Regions from separate parts of the Pseudoalteromonas sp. SG44-8 genome, predicted to be linked through region 2. Evidence: riboswitches for the same ligand, from Rfam matches in the RefSeq annotation. Region 2 holds a riboswitch; the other holds the start of a gene.
The links. Region 2 has a riboswitch for lysine ahead of lysC (lysine-sensitive aspartokinase 3). Riboswitches for the same ligand answer to the same signal wherever they lie in the genome.
Positions count from the first base shown of each region.

Region 1: it holds a riboswitch for lysine, as region 2 does, so the genes downstream of both, dapA (4-hydroxy-tetrahydrodipicolinate synthase) here and lysC (lysine-sensitive aspartokinase 3) in region 2, are expected to answer to the same signal.

Region 1 covers NZ_JACJEQ010000032.1:32,289-43,689, reverse strand. The annotation lists gene H5163_RS18190 (cysteine desulfurase-like protein) at 1-811, opposite strand, end outside; gene H5163_RS18185 (2OG-Fe dioxygenase family protein) at 821-1,453, opposite strand; gene acnB (bifunctional aconitate hydratase 2/2-methylisocitrate dehydratase) at 1,843-4,440, opposite strand; gene H5163_RS18175 (OmpA family protein) at 4,718-5,782, opposite strand; gene H5163_RS18170 (YdiU family protein) at 6,250-7,665, opposite strand; gene H5163_RS18165 (DNA-3-methyladenine glycosylase I) at 7,674-8,375, opposite strand; lysine riboswitch at 8,566-8,759, shown strand; gene dapA (4-hydroxy-tetrahydrodipicolinate synthase) at 8,892-9,776, shown strand; gene H5163_RS18155 (2,3,4,5-tetrahydropyridine-2,6-dicarboxylate N-succinyltransferase) at 9,792-10,532, shown strand; gene H5163_RS18150 (PLP-dependent decarboxylase) at 10,532-11,401, shown strand, end outside.
Region 2 covers NZ_JACJEQ010000002.1:280,752-292,152, forward strand. The annotation lists gene H5163_RS03405 (DUF2971 domain-containing protein) at 1-326, shown strand, start outside; gene H5163_RS03410 (zinc-ribbon domain containing protein) at 760-1,239, opposite strand; gene H5163_RS03415 (biotin/lipoyl-containing protein) at 1,376-1,687, opposite strand; gene H5163_RS03420 (sodium-dependent transporter) at 1,823-3,145, opposite strand; gene H5163_RS03425 (4'-phosphopantetheinyl transferase superfamily protein) at 3,299-4,042, shown strand; gene lysC (lysine-sensitive aspartokinase 3) at 4,019-5,422, opposite strand; lysine riboswitch at 5,500-5,671, opposite strand; gene nhaD (sodium:proton antiporter NhaD) at 5,786-7,033, opposite strand; gene H5163_RS03440 (hypothetical protein) at 7,212-8,492, shown strand; gene H5163_RS03445 (condensin complex protein MksE) at 8,498-9,043, shown strand; gene H5163_RS03450 (ATPase) at 9,043-11,401, shown strand, end outside.

The DNA of each region.
Region 1 (11,401 bases), on a different contig from region 2:
AACCTGCGAGTGCTTCAAAGCTTTGCGTGCCGGTTTCCCAGCGCCCAGGAATAACATCTTTGGCAGGCTCGACTTTGTATGGTCTAAACTCTTCAAGGTGCTCACGCTTAGCGTACACCATACCTAAATGTGGGCCGAAAAACTTATACGCAGAGCAGGCCAAAAAATCACAATCAAGTGCTTGAACATCAATCAGCTCATGTGGCGCATAATGCACAGCATCCACATACACCAAAGCACCTACGCTATGAGCCATTTCAACAATACGTTTAATGTCGTTTATAGAGCCGGTAGTGTTTGATGCATAAGTAACGGCTACTAATTTGGTTTTAGTACTCAGTAAGCTTGTAAAATGCGCTAAATCTAAGCTGCAATCAGCTTCGTTAATCAATACAGTATTAACCTTTGCGCCTTTATCTTCTGCAGCCTGCTGCCAAGAGGATACATTTGAGAAGTGATCTGCATTGGTCACGATAATCTCATCACCCGCTTGCCAATCACGAGAAATCGCACGGCTAAAGCTAAAAGTAAGGCTAGTCATATTCGCACCGAATACAATTTGATCGCGCGATGGGGAATTAAGTAAATCAGCAGCCGCTTGGCGCGCATCAGCCATTAACTCAACGGTTTTTTCACTCGAAAAAAATGCACCGCCTAAATTCGAGTTGTAATAACCTAAATAAGCCGACATTGCACTCAAAACAGGCTGTGGTACTTGTGAGCCACCCGGGCCATCTAAAAATATTGGTGACTTACCAGCTACTTGCTGCATTAGGGCCGGAAATTGGCGGCGTAATTGTGTTAAGTTCATTGCTATTCCTTAAGCTGTCAGTACGAAGCAGTCAAGATAACCCGCTTTTGTGTCATCAATCTTATTCATCGGCGTGGCGTTATGCCAAACTTCACGGTCATTAATTAATGCAAACATACCGTCTTTAATTTCCATTTTAAAACAAGGCTCAGCTTGCTTATTTTCATACACCAACAACTCACCACCTTCTAAGTTTTCGTGCGATACACCACAAATACAAACGTGATCAAAGCCATCTTGGTGAATACCTTCTGGCGCAGGTGGCGTATCACTTTCAATAGCAAGCATACGAAATTGATGAATTTCAATATCACGCTCTTCGCTAATACCGGTAATGGCACGAAACTCATTGACGATACTTTTCATCCCTTCGCTTGCCAATAAACTCGGCTCTAAATTTTCGTAAGTGCGCTCAACATTACCTTGGAAAGTATTGATTGAATCATCTTGTACAAATGCTTTTGTGGCTTGTAAAACAAGTTCATCATTTTGCACTTTAATTACTGAATAGCGGCGTTTACGAAACGCACCGTCGGCATACGGGTTAGCCGGAAGATTAGCAAACGATGGCTTAACAGCCTCAATATGAGCTTGGTTTACAAAGCGAAGTTGTAATAGGTTCTGGTTGTTTAATGCTGTCATAAAAATCTCGCCTAAAAATAAGAGGATTAACTCATAAATAATGAAGGGATTTTAATGCAAATAGAGGGGATTTTTTGCGTCTTTACTTGATTAAAGTAAGGTTAAAGTAGAATTTTAAGATCTAAAATATCATCATAATGAAATTTTAATCTAACAACAAAATGACCAATGGAATTTCTATTTATAAACATCAATAACAAAAACACTTAAAGAGTCCAACTAACCTCATATTTATTTTTCAATCTTCAACTACAAGTTCAACTTAGTCGCAGGCTGGTAAGGTAGGTTGTAGCGCCACATTCTTAATGCTCAACTAAATACGAATAATATTTCAGCATCCCTAATAAAAAAGCCTGCTAAGCAGGCTGTCATATACAAACGAGTTAAAATTAAACAGCTTGTTGAATAATCACGTTGTCTGCTTTTTTAGTGTAAGCAGGCATGCGATGGAAGTTCAAGTAACGGTATGTATCTGATGCTGTTGCATTGATCTTCGCAGCATATTCTTGATACTCAGCAGATGTTGGTAATCTACCTAAAATTGCAGCGATTGCAGCAAGTTCAGATGAAGCTAAAAATACGTTTGCACCATTACCTAAACGGTTCGGGAAGTTACGTGTAGAGGTAGACACAACTGTTGCTTGATCTGCAACACGTGCTTGGTTACCCATACATAGTGAACAACCTGGAGTTTCGATACGTGCGCCAACACGACCAAAAATACCGTAATAACCTTCTTCTGTAAGTTGGTCTTTATCCATCTTAGTTGGTGGAGCAACCCAAAGCTGAGTCGGTAATTGACCTTTAAAGCCATCAAGCAACTTACCAGCAGCACGGAAGTGACCAATATTAGTCATACAAGAGCCGATGAATACTTCATCAATTTTCTCGCCTGCAACATCAGAAAGAAGACGCGCATCATCTGGATCATTTGGTGCACAAAGAACTGGCTCTTTAATTTCGGCTAAATCGATATCAACTATATGAGCGTACTCAGCGTCTTTATCAGCTTCCATAAGTTCTGGGTTAGCTAACCACTCTTGCATTGCTGTAACACGACGTTCAATCGTACGTACATCACCGTAACCTTCAGAGATCATCCACTTCAGCATAACAATGTTTGATTCTAGGTATTCAGAAATAGATTCTTTAGATAACTTAACAGTACAACCTGCCGCCGAACGCTCTGCAGATGCATCAGATAATTCAAATGCTTGCTCAACAGTTAGGTGCTCAACGCCTTCAATTTCTAGTACACGACCAGAGAATTCGTTAATTTTTCCTTTTTTCTCAACGGTTAATAAGCCTTGCTTAATACCGTAGTAAGGGATTGCATGTACTAGGTCACGTAATGTGATACCAGGCTGCATTTCGCCTTTAAAACGGACTAAAATTGATTCAGGCATATCAAGTGGCATTACACCAGTTGCTGCTGCGAATGCTACTGCACCCGACCCCGCTGGGAATGAAATACCTAATGGGAAACGTGTATGTGAATCACCACCAGTACCGACGGTATCTGGTAATAACATACGGTTTAACCATGAGTGGATAATACCGTCACCTGGGCGAAGTGAAACACCGCCACGGTTCATGATGAAATCAGGAAGCGTATGGTGAGTATTTACATCAATAGGTTTAGGGTAAGCTGATGTATGACAGAAAGACTGCATTGTTAAATCTGCAGAGAAACCTAAACACGCTAAATCTTTAAGTTCATCACGCGTCATAGGACCGGTTGTATCTTGCGAACCAACAGTAGTCATTTTAGGCTCACAGTATTGGCCTGGGCGAATACCTGCAACGTTACATGCTTTACCAACCATTTTTTGCGCTAGTGTGAAGCCTTTATCAGAAACTTCTGTTGCTGTTGGTACTTTAAATACATCAGTTGCACCCAAGCCAAGAGATGTACGCGCTTTGTCAGTTAAACCACGACCAATGATTAGTGGGATACGACCACCAGCACGAACTTCATCTAAAATTACCTCAGATTTAAGTTCAAAAGTAGAAATAATTTCATCAGTACCGTGACGCTTAACAACACCTTCGTAAGGGAAGATATCGATTTGCTCACCCATGTTAAGTTCATCAACATTTAATTCGATTGGTAATGCGCCTGAATCTTCCATTGTGTTGAAGAAGATTGGCGCAATTTTATTACCTAAACATACACCGCCAACACGCTTGTTTGGTACAAACGGGATATCATCGCCCATAAACCAAAGTACAGAGTTAGTTGCTGACTTACGAGAAGAGCCAGTACCAACAACATCACCTACGTAGGCAAGTGGTAAGCCTTTCGTTTTTAATTCTTCAAGTTGTGTAATTGGGCCAACTTCACCAGCTTTATCAGGTGTAATACCGTCACGCTCAATTTTTAGCATTGCTAAAGCATGCAATGGAATATCAGGACGTGACCATGCGTCTGGTGCTGGTGATAAATCATCAGTATTTGTTTCGCCAGTTACTTTGAATACCGTAACTGAGATTTTTTCAGCAACCGCAGGTTTATTGGTAAACCATTCTGCAGCAGCCCAAGATTCAATAATTTGCTTAGCGTATTCATTACCCGCTTTTGCTTTTTCTTCAACGTCATAAAATGCATCAAACATTAATAACGTATTTGCAAGACCTTTAACAACGATTGGCGCAAGCGCTTCTTCGTCAAGTAGCTCAATCATGGGGGCGATGTTGTAACCGCCAAGCATTGTGCCTAATAGTTCAGCTGCTTTTTCTTTTGAAATTAGTGGTGAAGTTGCCTCACCTTTAGCAACTGCGGCTAAAAAACCAGCTTTGATGTAAGCTGCGTCATCCACACCTGGCGGCACGCGATTTACTAATAAGTCTAAAATAAACTCTTCTTCACCTGCAGGTGGTGTTTTAACTAGCTCGATAAGATCAGCCGTTTGCTGAGCATCCAATGGCGCTGGTACGATACCTAACGCGGCACGTTCTTCTACGTGTTTACGATAATCTTCTAGCACAATATTGCCCTCTTGGTGACGTGAAAGTATTCAGTAATACGCGTTCTCGCGAAAAATTACTCAATACTTATAGTATTCTGACGATTAATTATAAAGCTTTTAAATATAGATGAAAGTCCATGCAATCAAGCAAAATTTTATACTCACTATAAATACTATGAATAGTCAAAAAGGAAAACACCATTCACATGAATGTTAATTAACTGCGAATCATTACTATTTTATTAGGCATAAAAAAACCCAGCATATTGCTGGGTTTTTAATAAATCAAATGCTATTAACGCTCAACTTTCACGCGTTCAATTGACTTAATGTGTGCTTCTACACGACGGTTTTCCGCGTGTGCAGCAGGTGTGTTGTCTGTATTTTTAAGACGCTCTTCGCCTAGACCAACAGTAGTAATACGATCTGCAGCAATGCCATCAGCAATTAGCTTAGCAGCAACTGCATCAGCACGCTTTTTAGATAACCACTTGTTGTAATCTGCTTTACCAACAGCAGAAGAATGACCTTCAAGTAATACTGTTGTATCTGTGTGCTCTTTTAAGAAGCCTGCAACTTTTTCAATACCGCTGTCATATTTGCCAGCAACAACCGACGCATTGTTAGGGAATGTTACTAACAAGCTCTTAGTTACTTCACGGTCTTCATATAGAGTACAACCTGTTCCATCAACAGCATCTGTCATTGGTGTGTTTGCACATTGGTCATCTGCATCAGGGATGTTATCACCATCGCTATCAACAGGAGCAACCGCTACAGGTACTACTGTAGCTGGAGCTGGAGCAGCTTTAACTGGCTCAGCTGCTGAACTTTGCTTACCAAATAAATAGCTAAGGCCAAGTTTAGCACCTACATCTGTGTAACCACGGTCAAGGCCTTGGTAAATAGATGTTTCAGCATTAAATGCGAAATTATCAGTGAAATAATGTTGGTAACCAGCACCCACATTAGCAAAAGTTAGGTTTTCTGTAATATCGATTTGTTTAAGACCGAAAATACCATAGAAAGGGCCGCCGTTGATGTGATAAAGACCATCAATACCTAAACGATCGCCGTCCATGCTTGTTGCGTTCATAGCAGGATTTACATTTGAAATGTCAAAATCCATATCAGCATATTCTAAGCGCGCGCTCCAGTAATCGTTAAAACGATAACCAATTTCCGCACCCCAACCAGTTGAATCATCAACGTTAGTACCTGCGCTACCACGGACATTTTCCCATGAAGCATCGTAATAATCGCCAAAAGCACCGATAAAGAAACCTTCTTTTTCAGCCGCGAAGCTTGAAGCGCTAGTTGCAGCTAGTGCTAAAGCAATAGTAAGTGATTTTAATTTCATTGTTTCCTTCCCATTTTCACAATTAAAATTGTAGCTAAGAAACCCTAGCTCAATAAGTTTGATTACAGAGTACCGTATCTTTAGTTAATCATTACTTAACAAAAACGTTTAAATGCATATATTTTGCAATTTAAATATTTATTAGAATAAAGCGCTCTACATTATAGTTCAGATAAAAGACTTTACCTAACTTACACATACATCGATTGTCAGCATTGTAATTGCTATCACTACTATTTCAGAAACAACGTTTCCAATATATTTGGCTTTAAAAATTTAAATGCTGAAGTTAATGGGTGCATTATATTGGTTAATTTTAAATCAACAAGTAGCTAAGCATATTTATTTCTTATAATTATTAATAAATAACAGCTTTTAACTAAAGATCTGGATGAATAAGTAGCATCAATTCGTTCGTATCCGTTCAATTTACGAACAGCGACAAATAACAATAATTGATGCTGTTATTATGTACCACAAAATGTTTGGTAATTAGTGTCCATATCGACAGGCGGTGAGTACCAAAATGCAGGGCTTGCCAACAATTGGTAAGGCGACCTCAAGGCCGTTAAATATTCATCTAACATGCTGCTTTCACCAGTACTTTCATACTGCTGTATTATGCTTTCAACGATATGATTACGCGGGATCAAGCGTGGGTTGGCTTGGCGCATCAGCTGATAGCTTTGCGTATTTGTTCTGGCTAACCACTTAATAGACCAACCAGCCAAGTCACTCGGAATAGCAGTCTGACCTTGCAGTGATTCTGTTAAGGAGTCAAAAGTATTGGTGTAATCAAGCTGATGAGTTTTCAGTAAAGTTAATAACTCGGATACTAATTCAGCATCACCATCTTGATGACCATCAAAGCCCAACTTTTTCGCCCACATCTGTGTAAAAGCTTGATGAAACTGCTCAGCAAAACCATTTATTAATGGGCTTAGTAGCTCAACAGCCTGCTCTTCGTCATCGCTAATTAAAGGAATTAAACTTTCAGCTAAACGTGCACAATTCCAATTAGCAATATTAGGTTGATTGCCAAAAGCATAGCGGCCTTGGCGATCAATAGAACTAAATACAGTATCAAAATCAAACTGATTCATCATTGCACAAGGGCCATAATCGATGGTCTCACCACTGACGAGCGTATTATCAGTATTCATTACTCCATGAATAAAACCAACGCGCATCCAGCTAACAATCAGGCTAACTTGCTTTTCAATCACCGCACTTAAAAATGCCAAATAACGCGCAGAGCCCGTAGACTTTATCTCAGGATAATGACGCTCAATAGCTAAATCAGCTAAATTTTTTAAACCAGCAACATCACCTTGCGCAGCTAAATACTGAAACGAACCGACACGTATATGACTACTAGCAACGCGGGTAACAATGGCTCCTTGTTGTGGTGGTTGACGGTAAACTGTTTCACCACTGGCAACAACTGCCAAACAACGTGTCGTCGGTATGCCAAGCCCGTGCATTGCCTCACTCATTATATATTCACGTACCGCAGGACCGATTGCGCAACGGCCATCACCTCCACGTGAAAATGGCGTAGCACCAGAACCTTTGAGTTGAATGTCCCAAAGCTGTTGCTGCTGATCAGTGACAGCCCCTAATAAATGTGCTCGCCCATCACCTAAACGCGGTGAAAAATGTCCAAATTGATGCCCTGAGTAACCTAATGCCACAGCAGCAACATCGCTGTTATTAAGATTACCAGAAAAAATTACCGCACGTTCTGATGTGGCAACCTCAATATTAAGCTGCCTAGCTAACGTATCGTTCCACAGCAGTAAGTTTGGAGCAATAACAGCACTTGGCTGATCAGCCACAGCAAAATCATCAGCAATCTGGGTGTAACGAGCAACTAATTTCATAGTATTCCTTAGGCTTGGGTTGTTTGTATGCCAACGCGATTATCGCCCACGCTGTATGCAACTAACAAACTGAGCTCTTGAAGGCTTAATCCGCTTTGTTGCTGCAATTCATTAAAAAAATGTTGAGCGCTGGTAAGTGACTTTTTAGTTTGTAAACCGCCATCAATTATCTTATGAGCACGGAGATAACTTTCTACATCACGCGAGAATAAAAAAGTGTCTTTCCCTAAGGTTCGCAATGCATAAGGGCCGGTGTTACCACCTAAACGCGCCCCATGCTTTTTTAAATACCCCCACAAACCAATAATATCGTCGCTCGGCCAATCTGCAATAAACTGACTAAAACTGCCATGTTCACTTGCCACTTCATGGATCATATACGCATTTTCTGGGATCGTTTGCACTTTTTTAAAGTTACGAACGATTCGCTCATCGGTGGCTTTTTGCTCAAGCATATCTGGCGGCATCATTAATAATTTAGCCACACTAAAATCCCAAAATACTTCCCGAAAACCTGGCCATTTATTGTTGATCACTGACCAATAAAAACCACTTTGAAAAATTTTGCGGGTAAACTCTTCAAGCCATGCATCATCAGGTAAAGCAGTTAATTGCTTTGCATTTTGAGGGGCAACAAGTAAGTGCTGTAACATTACTTCGCTACCTTTTCGCTGTGCCGCTCGTTGATATATATCTTGAAATTTTTCCATTACTCACTACCACTGCTTGTTATTACGCTTACTGTAACGCTATTTACGTTGTAAAAAAATGTCAGGAGCACATTGCAGCTAAAAATAAACTTAAAAATATCCAGCCTTGACACCTAGACGGCTAAAATGCTTTAATCTTCCGCATTACCCCTATTAAAGGTGTGAGTTTTAAACGATAAAACTTGCACCATGGGCTAGAAGAGGTGCGTTATTCAGGTAACGTATGTGAGGAGCACACACTCCAGTGATCATACGTGAGGGGAATTAACGCCGAGAAGTAACACTTTTTGTGAAGTTTTACTTCGGGCGACTGGGTTGAATCCCAGCGACTGTCACCAATAACAGCTTGGCTGTTAAAATATTTGGTGGAGAGCTTCTGGTCTTAGCGTAATAAGGCCATAGCGCCCTATTATATTAAGCCCATTCGCTCTTCGAATTATTCGTTCGAACGACGTTAATGTGGCTCCAATCATAAAAGCTTATTAACTCCTCGAATCACTTATAAGTTCGTGAGAGATGATCAATAACTTCAATTTAAATGACTACCCTTTGTGGACGGCACTCGTCACGCCATTTACTGACGCTGGTGAAGTCGACTATGCCACTCTTGATCAGTTAGTTGCACAGCAGCAAGTGGCTAACAATGGTATTTTATTACTTGGTAGCACTGGCGAAGGCCTCGCACTAACACTCAAAGAGCAACAAGCGATTGTTGAACACGTGTGCCAATTAACGCCAACAGTACCACTGATGGTTGCAGTAGGCGGTATAAACCTAAAGCAACAAATTGCCTGGGTTGAATACTGTAATCAGTTACCCATTCATAGCTATTTACTGGGCACTCCCCTATACGCTAAGCCCGGCGTAGTAGGCCAAACACATTGGTTTGAAAGCTTACTTAATACCAGTAAACATCCTTGCATGCTTTATAACGTACCAGGGCGCAGTGCTGTTGATATTCCATCGGCCGTAATTAGCAACTTGAAAGACCATAAAAACTTGTGGGCACTCAAAGAAGCCAGTGGCGACATTGCTAAATTTGAAGGTTTTAGAAAAGTCGCACCTAATTTAGCTATTTTTAGCGGTGACGATGCACTGATGCCTTACTTTGCCCAGGCTGGCGCAAAAGGTTTAGTCTCTGTGGCTGCTAATGCATGGCCTGTGCAAACCCATGAGTTTGTAAAACGAAGTCTCAGCGGTCAACACCCCAATTTATTTGCCGACTGGTCACAAGCCATTCAAAGCTTGTTTGCTGTCGCAAACCCTATCCCCGTCAAAGTATTGATGCATTTACAAGGGCGAATTAACAGCCCGTACTTACGTCCACCTTTGACGCATCTTGAGTTAACGCAAACTGATTGTATTAACAACGCAAACAACACCATTTTATCTTGGCATTAAATACAGGTTTTTATAATGAGCTGGTTAGAACTACTAAATAATTTAGAATCGGGCGCAGTGCGCGCAGCAACACAAGACGACAACGGCCAATGGCATGCTAACGTTGCAGTAAAACAAGGTATTTTAGAAGCGTTTAAAAATGGCACTAATACCGAATTTCCAGGTGGCTTTGTTGATAAACACAATTTAGCACCACAAGGTTTTGCAGCCGATGCTGGAGTGCGTATGGTACCTGGTGGCTCAAGCGTTCGCCGTGGCGCACACGTTGCTAAGGGCACGATTATTATGCCACCAGCATATGTAAACATTGGTGCGTTTATCGATGAAGGCACTATGGTTGATAGCCACGCGTTAGTGGGGTCGTGTGCGCAAGTAGGTAAAAATGTACATTTAAGCGCTGCAGTACAACTAGGCGGTGTACTTGAACCTATTGGTGCAAGCCCGGTGGTGGTAGAAGACGATGCATTCATCGGTGCAGGTTGCGTGATTGTTGAAGGCGTAGTAGTGAAAAAAGGCGCGGTGCTCGCACCAGGTGTACGCTTATCAGCAACTATTCCAGTTTATGACTGTGTTAATGAGCGCCAGCTGGCTAAAGGCGAGCCTATTCCTGAATACGCGATTGTTATTCCAGGCTCTCGTCCAGCTTCTAATACTTGGGCCCGCGAGCAAGGATTAAGTATGTCGTGTGCATTAATTGTAAAATACCGTGATGAACAAAGTGATGCATCATTGCTGCTTGAAGAGGTTTTACGTTAATGAGCTTTTTGAGCACGCCAGTTAAAACCGCCATTGATGAGCTATCAACTTCGCTTGATACACCATTTTTTATTTACGACCTTGATACATTAAACGCACACTTAACGCGATTAGTGGCGCAAACTGAGGTAAAACTGTGGTATGCCGTAAAAGCTAATCCATTATCTAAAGTCATTCAAAGCTTAGATAACGTGGGTTTTAACTTTGATGTAGCAAGTAAAGGCGAACTTGAGCAAGTTCTGGCACAAGGTATTAACAGCGAGCGCGTGCTCAATACAGGGCCTGCCAAAAGCCCAAAACAAATTAAACACTTTATTGCGCGCGGCGTACGTACCTTTGTTGCCGAAAGCCTTAATCAAGTACGCTGGCTTAACGAGCAAGCAAGCTTACAAAACTGCCAGTTACAGGTATTACTGCGAGTGCAATTACGCTGGCCTGAAGGGGAAAAAAACCCACTTGGTGGCGATAGCCTTACTCCATTTGGTTTAGGTTGTGATGAATGGCAAGCGCTAAATACTAGCGACTACCCAGCGCTTAGCTTTGATGGCCTGCATATTTTTCAATGGGGCAACATGCTCAGCAGCGACAAGCTAGCTGAACTTTGGTCACAAATGATTGCACCGCTAACAAAGCTTGCCAACGACTTAGGTATTCACTTAAAAGTACTCGACTTAGGCGGTGGTTTAGGTATTCCTTACACTCTTGATGCACCAACCTTAAGTTGGGATGCGCTCATTGATGCATTAGCTGACATTAAGAATGCCGCAGGCGTACAAGAACTCTGGATGGAGCTTGGCCGTTATGCTGTGGGCGAATGCGGTCATTACGCAACACCTGTAGTTGAGCGAAAACTTAACTATGCCCAACAA
Region 2 (11,401 bases):
GTAAAATGAGACCGTCCAAACTTGTAAGTCAATTGAATGGTGTAGAGCTATTTTTAATAAAGTCACAGGCTTGGGAATATGAGCAAGAATGGAGAATGTGTGCTGTACTGGAAGATAGCGAAAAAACTATCAGTACAACACCCTTACCGGTACACCTATTTCAATTTCCAAATTCAGCGGTCAAAGAGATAATTTTAGGTGCTTGTATAGAAAAAAATGTGAAAGAAAACATTTTATCGGTGGTAAGAAAAAATTATCCTCACATAACGATTAAACAAGCACAAATATCAAATGAAGAGTTTGGCCTTGAGTTCATTGAGTTATAACAAGTGAATAAGGTTACGACCCGTCTGCTCATGGCACATCTGTGACAGTCAGACTTGATTGAGTCCTATTTATCGGATCTGACAAATCAAGTTAAGACTTAATCACTTAGGTCTGTTGACCACATAGGTCCCTTAAATACGTCTACTTACATTTTTCGGATAGCATTTATTTTATTAATCTTCTTAATAACTCGGGACTCAAAAAGTTGCTGCGTGCTGAACTTGAGCAATTGAGTTTCCTCAAACGTTATATGCTCTTTAATGATTAAGTTTGCATAGGTAATTTGAGCCGAAGGGGTCAAATCTTGACTTCAGACATTAAAACTCCTGAACGCCTGCAATTGGCAGGCTTCTGACTGTCAGGTTTAGTCAAGTCCTGTTAATCGAATCTGACAAACAAGCTTATACATATAAGTATCTTAAACACTGGCACTTACATTTTACGGATAGCATTTATTTTATTAATCTTTTTGATCACTCCTGACTCAAAAAGTTGCTGCGCGCTGGACTTGAGCAATTGAGTTTCCTCAAGCGTTATATGCTCTTTAATGATTAAGTTTGCATAGATAATTTGCAACTGGTTTATTGCACGGCTTTTCTTTCTGCATTCAAAGCACTTGATCGCATGTGCATCAATCCAAAACTTTAATTCTTCAAACCAATATTGCTGCTCTTTAGCAAAAAATATAAACGCTCTATGACAATCGACACATTGCTCTTCTATATCAACATAGAGTTGCCTTGGATATAAACTGTCACATTGTTTTTCGATAACTGCGGGGATTGCCGTCTCAGGAAAGTAGCGAACACTTTTATACCACCAAAAGGCATTCTCGATTTCTTGCTTTGTATAACTATTACCAGAGATGATTGGCTCGCTGCCATATCTTGGGTGGTTTACATAATTGGTCATTTTAGCTATTTACCCAGCACAATGAGGGTTCCTAAAACACCTGCAGCCACACCGATAATAAAACCAATTACCCAGCAGATAGTATTTAGTTTACTAAATAATGCAGAAGCAATAGCGTCTTCTTCTGCTGAGCCGCTTACTGACAGTTTACTGACAGTTTACTGTCATGGGTTTGGTCTACTGTTGGTCGTGCTGGCAGTTCGCTGTCTGCAAGCTGCTGCAAAGTCATTACAACCTGTTCAGGATTAACATGGTCGCCATTTGCAATCGTTATATTCTCAATAATGCCACTGCAGTCGGCCATTATTTCTAAAACAACCTTTTCAGTTTCAACATCAAATAACACATCACCGGCATAAACGAGTTGGCCTTCACTAACATAAAGTTTAGCGATATCTGCTGTGTGTATTGAGTCTGGAAGCGTAGGGACTTTAACATCTATGTTCATAATTCCTCCTTGGATATAATACCAATCGACTTAAATATTTAACCATTCTAGCGAGCTAAATGGTCAGTAACTTAAAACGATTGGTATAACACTATGTATTAAACAATTAAAACTAAAAAACTGACAGCTAAATTATCAACCAAACGCGACATTAGCGAACACGGCGGTCATCAGTATCGGACACACATAACGTATGTACTGAGCAAACCAATAACGCATGCCACTTGCAGCCTCATTTAATTGATTACCACGGCGCCACAACCACCCTACAGTGATAAAGTAAAATAAGCCCATAAGCGGTAATTGATACTGAGTCAGTACCATGATCACTAAACCAAATAGCCAATCAAAATTGAAAATAATCAACGATGACGCGGCTAAAACCGTTAAGCTCACTAAAAACGTCGCTTTTTTACGCTCTACTTGATGGTTTTCAACTAAAAAAGCCACTGGAATTTCAGTTGATGAAATAGTCGATGTGAGTGATGCAATCGACATAAGTACAAAAAACAGTAAACCAACCAATAAGCCAATTTCGCCCATAGTATTAAATAACTGCGGTAGAATTGCGAAAATTAGTTGCCCTTCTCCCACTAATTTTCCATCACTAAATACTTGCACGCCATTGTGCTGCGCCACGTAAATTGCAGGAATAATTAATAAACCAGCTAAAAAGGCAACCCCTGTATCAAGTAACGCTACCGACGCGGTTAACCGCGGCAAATTAGCATCAGGCTGCAAGTACGAGCCATAAATCATCATACAACCGACACCCAGTGACAGCGAAAAGAACGCCTGCCCCATTGCCGCAATAATTAAACCTGGGTCGAGTATTTGGCTAAAGTCTGGCACTAAATACGCAGCAAAGCCTTCACTTGCGCCATCAAGCGTGGCTATATAAGCAATTAGCACAACGAGTAACACTAATAGCATCGGCATTAACCGTCGCGACCATGTTTCTATGCCAGATTTAACACCTTTGAGAATAATACTCGCAGTGAGGATCAGCATCAGTGGTGTAAATACAAAATTACGCGCCATCGAATCCGTGTGTAAAAACGTACTGACGGTGGTAAATCCAAAAAAGCTAGCAATGGGTTCAAGGGCATAAGCAAGCATCCAACCTGCAACAATTGAGTAAAAGCTCAGCATCACAATCGCACCGGCTAAACCTAAATAACCAGCAGCAGCGCCTACTTGCGGTGCTTGCTCTTGCCATGCTTGTCTAAGTGCTTTAACCGGATTAGCTTGCGCTTTATGACCTAAGTACAACTCAGTGTATAAAGCTGGCAAGGCTAAAAAAAAGATAACTATAAAATAGACTAGTAAAAACGCGCCGCCGCCATGATTTGCCGCTTGCGTGGGAAATCCCCAAATATTACCTAATCCAACTGCAGCGCCAGAAGCTGCTAAAACAAAGCCAAGGCGGCTTTGAAAACCATCACGCAATTGTGCCATACATCTACAAATCTGTTATTATTTTTCATTATTGTGAATTAAACCATATTTAACTCTCACAGAGTAATAAATTTGCCTTGGCTTAATTAACCAGCGCACAACCGCACAAAATATAAACATGTTTGTTCTTTTATCACTTTAATTGTGGATTTTATGCCTGCGTTATTTTTTCAACAGCAACTCGTTATCACCAAACACAGCGTGCAGCCGTTCAATGCGAATACTATTTTATTATTTGATGCCCAGCAGTTAAATGTTGATGAATTCGATTTAAACGCACTATTAAGCCCATTTGAACTGGCGGTTATCACCCGTAGAAAAAGTTACAAAGCCAAGCAAGAATATTTAGCCACTCGGCTACTGCTTAAGTATTTGGTAAAACAAACGATGCCACAATTTCGTGAGCTAGCAAATAACCATATTAGCTCTGAATTTGACCAGCAAAGCAGTAAATTACTGCTACATATAACTGACAGTGACACTGTATTGCGTAGTTGTTTATCCCACTCTAATGGTTTTGTGGGTGCTGCATTAAATGTAGAACGAATTGAATTTGGTTTTGATATTGAAAAAATAAACCTGAAGCGTCCATTTGCAAAGCTCGCTAAGCATTTTTATCATCTTGATGAGGTAAATTTAATAACGCAAGATCAGCAAAGTGCAGAACGATTTTTTAGAATATGGACCTTAAAAGAAGCACTTGCCAAAGCCACCAGCCAACCAATTGCAAAATTACTCAGCCCCAATGTATTTACTGAACTTGAGCGAGCAAATTTAACAGCGCTGAGTTGTCAATATCATGAGTTTGATATCAGTGTGGTAAGTGACAAGAGCACTGACTGGCAGTGCTCTGTGGTAAATTCTACCGCCCAATTACGCGGCGTTTTGAACTTCTAATAAACGGCTGTGGATCGCTTGCACAACAAAGTCTGACTCGCTCTGCTCCACTAAAAAGCACAGGTTATGTTTACTTGCGCCATGACAAATTAAGCGAATATTAAAATCGCTTAATACATTCATTAAGTTAATTTCTTGCTGACGTAATTGAATTTGTGAACCAATTAATGCCACTAAGGTTAAGTTGTTCTCAACCGACACGTGGCAAAACTCCGCTAACTTATCAAGGCATTCTTGATCAAGCTCAGGACGCGAGGCATTTGGCGCATTATCTAAAGTAATTGCAACACTTATCTCAGAGGTAGTTACCAAATCAACCGAGATATTAAACTCACTTAAAATTGTAAACACGTGAGCTAAAAAGCCACTAGCCAAAAGCATTTCGGGGCTTTTTAAGGTTAACAATATTTGATTTTTACGCTGCGTGACAGCACGAATTCCGGGGATTTGTGATTTCTCACGTTCGATCCAGGTACCACCACGTTCAGGCTCACGGCTAGAACCAACAAACACACTAATATGGCTGCGGCTCGCAGGTAAGATAGTTGCAGGATGTAATACTTTCGCCCCAAAGGTAGCCATTTCGGCTGCTTCATCAAAACTTAAACGCGCAATCGGCGTAGCCTTAGCACATAAGCGCGGATCGGTGCTAAAAATGCCCACGACATCAGTCCAAATGTGCACGCTTTTAGCGTTTATAGCTTCGGCCAGTAATGCCGCACTGTAATCTGAACCACCACGACCAAGTGTGGTAGTTTGACCATGCGCGTCGCTGCCTATAAAGCCTTGAGTTACAATAACCTGTTCAGCTAATAACGGAATTAAATGCTCTTTTGCGGCCATTGCTGTTGCAGCTACATCTGGGGTTGCTTTAGAGAATTGGCTGTCGGTTTTTAATACCTGTCGCACATCAAAACGCACCGCATTTAAGCCATTTAAACGCAGTACCTGAGTAAATAAATAGGATGATAAACGCTCACCAAAGCTCAATAACTCATCATGTTGTTGCTTTGATTTTAGTGGTTCACTGGCAAGTGACTTAAAAGCTTTAATGGTTTCATCAAAGCCATGAGCTAAATCAGCATCCAATGACAGCTCATTTAAAATAGCTTCTTGAATAGCAATAACGCCAGCAATGTTCTCATTGCGCTCATCTGCTGATAAATCTTTTTTACATAAGGTCACAAGGTGATTAGTCACTCCTGCGCTGGCACTTACGGCCACTACTCGTACGTTGTTATCGGCTACAATAATTTCACTGCAACGGCTCATCGCTTCAAAGTTAGCCACACTGGTGCCACCGAACTTTGCGACTACGTAGTCTGATTTTTGATTTTGTGCTGACTGTTGCAAGTTAGTTGCAGCTAATTGGGTATTCATGTCGTCTCCTTTTGTGGCATTCATACCACGATAAAACAAGAAGAACTTGGCAAAGGGGGGCTCGATAAGAAAAGTCCACTGCCAGAAGCTCTCCACCTAATTGGTGACAGTTTTGAGGATTCAGCCCCATAAACCGAAAAACCACTGTGACGTCCAGTTGCTTTCCTCGGCGAGTACTTCCCTCCTTAATGATTACAGGCATACGTCGCCTAACATTAAGTACCTAAGTACCGCACCTCTTCTGAATGTTAGATTAATTACGTAAATTATTAGCAATTAAATAACAAAACCCGCTATTAAGCGGGCTTTGAAAGTTATCGTTTAGACGTCTAGCTGTCAAGTTGTTTTAAATAATAAAAGCAATTAAATAAAGCTACCAGCTAAATACGATCCCATATAACCAATTGTATAAGCGATTAATAAATACACCGACATACGTAAATAACTCATAAAGGTAAGCGCTTTTACTTTACTCATAGCGATAATACCGGCAGCCGAGCCAATAATAAGCATGGACCCCCCCACCCCAGTTGCATACGTAAACGACAACCATTGTTGTGGACTCATAACTATTTCAGCTTTAAGTAACGCAGCCGTTAGCGGCACGTTGTCAACCGCAGCGGATAATATACCCATTAAATAATTAGCGTATTGTGCTGGCATTAACTCGTAAAGATGAGTGAACTTACTGAGCATACCGACTTCTTTTAGGGCGCCTACAAGTAATAATACGCCAACGAAGAACAGCAAGGTGTCGTATTCTATTTCGCGAATATAATCGATGATTTTTTTATTCACATCTTTTTTGCGCATTAAAAATTGCGCCACTAAAAACATCAACGACAAACCAAATAAGAAAGTTAACAAAGGCGGCACATGATAAAGCACGCTTAACGTTAATGTCCCGACAATCGTTGATAAGAAAATCACTGCAATAGTGATATCTGTTTTCTCAATGCGACGGTCCTCTTGTTTGGTAAACTCAACTTGGCCGTTGAGTCCAAATGACAGCATAATGGCCAATAGCGCCACGCTAAATAACGCAGGCACAACCAACAATAGCAAGTGACCAATGGTAACTTTGTCATCAAGGAAAATCATCAAGGTAGTAACATCACCGGTAATTAACGACACTCCGCCCGAGTTCACACTAAAGATGATAAGCGTAGCGTATTTAATTAGCTTTTTCGGATCGAGTTTTAACGACATCACCACCGCAAGGGAAATTAATGTGGCTGTGATATTGTCTGAAATCGACGAAAATAAGAAGGAGAACCCGCCAATCAAAAACATCAGTTTGCGTTCGCTAATAGCACTGGGCATTATCTTATGCACAATATTTTGGATAAAACCTTTGGAGTTCAAATAGGCTACAAAGGTCATTGCAGCCATTAAAAACAACCACAGTGTGGCAATCTCTAAAATATTGTGGTCAAGTTGATGTTGTACGTTTTCGGGGCTTTGCCCGTGAAGCGGCGAGATAAATAAGATAATCCAGCATAAAGTACCAAAGAAAAGCGTGGTTTTGGCCTTGTTTACATGGATAATATCCTCTATAACGATGAGCACGAATGCTAGCGTTATCAGGGTTAGGATAATTGCAGTTACCATTGTGTTTGAACAACCTTTATAAAAATGTAAAAATTGTATGTTATGAGCCGCAGGACGACACGGCGCGCAGTCTAGCACCAAAGAATGTGTAAAACTATTGTCAATTTGCTTTTCTACGACTAATCGCTGAGGCCTAACAAGACGGCTTTACAAGATAAATTAGGATTTTTGGAGTTTTATGATCCCAGCTAAAAAGTTGCTAAATACCCTAACAGAGCACTGGGGAATGTTAGAGCTGCTATTTAAACGTTTTAAAATGGCTGATTTCAGCCTAAAAGACGTGCAAAATGCGATCAAACAAAAACAACCTACGTGGTCAAATGAGCGCATTTACAAAGAAACCAACCGCCTTTTAAACCAAGATATTATTATTCCCTTGGCTAAATCGTCACAACTTGAAATTAACCGTGCAATTGCAGATTTTGCCACTTTTTTATTGCAGGAAGAACATTTAGGCTTGGCGCAAGAAATTAGCGTGCTGGTTGAAGATTTAGCCCGTTTGGGTAACCGTTTAGACAATGCCGGTAGTATTGAAGACTACGACGAGATGCGCCGTTTTAGCCGCATTATGGATGATCGGGTGCGTAAAATAATGAAACTATTTGCCCACAACGAAAATGCCATTTTAAATATTGTAGAACAAGCAAAAGCTAATAATGCGGTGCAATCATTACAAAAGCGTTATCAAGCGGTGATTGAAGCGTTTGATGAATACATTGAACCGATGCTTGAAATGGTTGATATTCGTGGCGATTTTCATGCTTGTTTTAATACCATCGAAACACAAATCAGTACGCAAATTGAATATATTGAACGCAGCGGTAAAGCTTATCAAGATAAACGCATGCTTGAACGATTACGTACCCGAATTTTAGAAATGCATTTAGTTGGTCGCGAAAGCCTGCGTAAAAGTGCCGATATGCTAATGCCACTGCGTGAAGAGTTGCGCCGTAATAATATGATCACTCGTCAAGCAGCTAAAGTACTTGGTTTAGTACGTAAAAATGGCGTTGATAATATGCTCAGCGCCGTACAACCACATTTTGTCTCTGACACGCAGCGATTCTCATTGGGGCAACAGCGCCATATGGTCGCTTATATGGCTGCACTTGTTGAGTTTGAACACAGTGAATACGAACTTCCTGATCAACAAGATGTGCCTGCTTTTGTTACGCCAAATATTCCAGATTACAATAATGTTAAAGCAAACTTTAAAAAACGCTTCAATGCTAAACGTAAAAAGCCACAACCATTATTGACCTTTTTAGAGCAAAGCTACCCAGACCTTGAAGCCGACGAAATGCTGTTTTTATATCAAAAGCTGGTAAGTGACACCGATATTGAAATCAATCAAAGTGATGAAAAAATGCGCGTAAAAATTGCCGGGCAACATTTTTCTCTTTTCCCTTTTAATTCTAAGCCTGTTGACCCTCAGCAAACACCAACAGTGGATGAGTAACCGTTATGACACAGATAAATTTAGATGAACTTAGTCATCTACAAGCAATTAATAAAAAATTAGTCACCGGCTATCACATTAGCGAACAAGACACCGTAATGTGGCAAGAGCTTGATCAACAAATTGATCATTACCGCGCATTATTCAGCGCCCTTGGCCACGATTTACAACATGACAGCCGTGGTTTTTATTACTTTGCCAGTGATGAAAGTACACCCAATATGGGGAAAATTTCCCGCGCGATTGCCTTAACCATTTATATCTTAATTGAGCACTATGCAAACTCAGGTAAAGACCCAATGCGTGCCTTATTTGATGAAGTGAATGATTTAGAACTGATGCAAACTTTAGTGCAAATGAACAAGCACTTATTTGATCAACTCGAAATTTTTTCAGGATCAGACCTACGTAAAGACGTGTACTTACGCATGATACGACTTGGCCTTGCCCGTGAAGTAGAAGGCGGCTTTATGCTGCAAGCACCTATCTACCGTTATATTGATGCCTTAATGGAAGTAAACGAAGAAACCTATATTGGAGAGGACGAATAATGAAAAACCTATACGGCCTCAGTAAGCTGGCATTATTAAACACCGCCGGTTATGCCAAATGTGTGATCCCGCTTGATAAAAGCAGCTCAATTTGTGCACCAAATAACACCGGTAAAAGCTCGGTGATCAATGCTCTGCAATTTCCGCTTATTAATGATTTACGCCTAACAGAATGGGACGGTCATGATTTAGACGAAACCCGTAAATTTTATTTTTCGTCAGATCAATCCTATATTTTACTCGAAGCCGACCTACCCCATGGCCCGGTGGTGATTGGTGTAGCTGGGCTTGGTAAAATTGCCGGTTACGCGCATCAGTTTTTTTGTTACCAAGGCAAGCTTGATCTTGAGCAGTATACTCAAGGTAAAACCATCATTAAGTTCACTAAACTGTTTAATCATTTAAAAGAGCAAGGCTTTAACCCTATCGAGCTTAAAGCGCAAGAGCTCAACGCACTATTAACGGGTGGTGCCACGCCATTTGATGGCGACATTAACTTAAAGATGATCCCGCTTAACAACGTGCAAGATTCGGCAATTTATAAAGAAATTTTCCGCCGTATTTTGAACCTGCATAAATTAGGCGCTGCCGACGTAAAGCGCTTTATGTTACGCGTATTTGAACGCCACATGTCAAACTCAAAGGTCGATTTTTATGAAGTATGGCGTCGCTCCTTTGATAAAGTAAACCGCGCAAAACGTGAGCTAAAAGCACTCGAGTCGATGCAAGAACCTATCAGCGCCCTTGAATCTATGCTTGAAAACCAAACCGTACTCAAAGGTAAATTAGCCGCATACGCCCCCAAAATTGACCAAGCATTAATCGATTTTGATAGCTACCAAGAGGCGCAATTGAGCGAGCTTAATGTTGCCCTTGAAGACATTGAACACGAAAAGCACGAGTTTGAACAAAAACAACAACTTTATGTACAACAATCGCGCGATATTGAACGCAGGCAAACACAAATAGAGCAATGGTTTTTAGACTTTGGTGCTCTAAAATCTGAATTTGAATTGGTTAACATGGCAACCTTAAAAGTAAGCCTTGGTCAATTAAAGCAAGATTACGAGTCACTATCGCATTCTATCAACAGTGCGCAAGGGCAAAGCCTGCATACTCTTGATTACCGTATTAGTGAAACACAAAAGCAGATCAAAAGCTTAAAGCTGCAACTTAAAAATCTTGAGTTTAATTTATTTACCCGTATGCGCGAGGATTTATCACTTAAAGAAGTTGAAGAGATCTCGCGTATTCTAAACCCTGACATTCTGTCATTTGCCACCACCAGTAATGGTGATATAGATATCACTGACGAAGATGCCTTTGGTGCATTTTTAGAGCAATTATCAGATAACGTGAAAGGCGGCGTGCTCACCCTGCCAGGCGCGACCATCAAGCTGAAAAAACTCTCACCGGTGCAGATGCAAAGCGGTGAAAATAAAGAGCAACTTACTGCGCAACTCAACGCCCTTGAACAGTCACTCAATGAATTTAAGCAACAGCGTGATGTGGCCGCAAATGTGGCCGACAAACAAAAAGAAAAAGATGCCTTATACGATGAACTCATGGCAGCAGAAAGCGCACTTAAACGCTTTGAACAATTCCAGGTTATGCTGCAATCTATTGATGCACAAACACTCTTAAAAGAGCAATTATTGGCTGAACGCGAGCAAGTTGATAGCTACTTACAAGATATTCAAAATAACAGCGGTTCAATTAGTGATCGACGCTCGATTATTAAATCGAAAAAAGATTTAATTTCACGCCAAGCCGAGCGCCTACGCCAAGTGAAATCTGAACGAATTGACCACACGCTGGATTTATATAGCGGTAAAGTCACCCCGTATATGATTGATGTGCAAATTGATTTCGATAATCTCAGTGACTTAGTTCATCACTTTAATAAAGATTGCCAAGAGCTGCGTAATTTTGATATCAACGTTCGTAATACCTATTTGCATATTTACAATGCTGGTATTACCAAATTTGATAACGAAAACGACGAGTTTAGTAAATACCAGAAATTGATTGGCGCGTTCCATAATATTGATAACGAACGTGATGCGGTTGAACGCCAAGCCCGGGTTGCACTCACAGAAGTAGCCGCGACGATTAAGGGACTGCGTGAAGATTTAGACAGACTGCGCCGTGAAATGAACAGCTTCAATAAAGGCATTAGTCAGCATCGTATTTCAAACTTGCAAGCATTTAAAATTAACGTGATACCACGCAAAATGTTGGTTGATAGTATTGATACCATCATCAGTACCTCAAATCAGTTTGAACAAGGTGATACGCTGGATTTACTCAGCCAAGAACCCTACAGTGAAAGTGCTGTCAACGAAGCAAAAGATCACT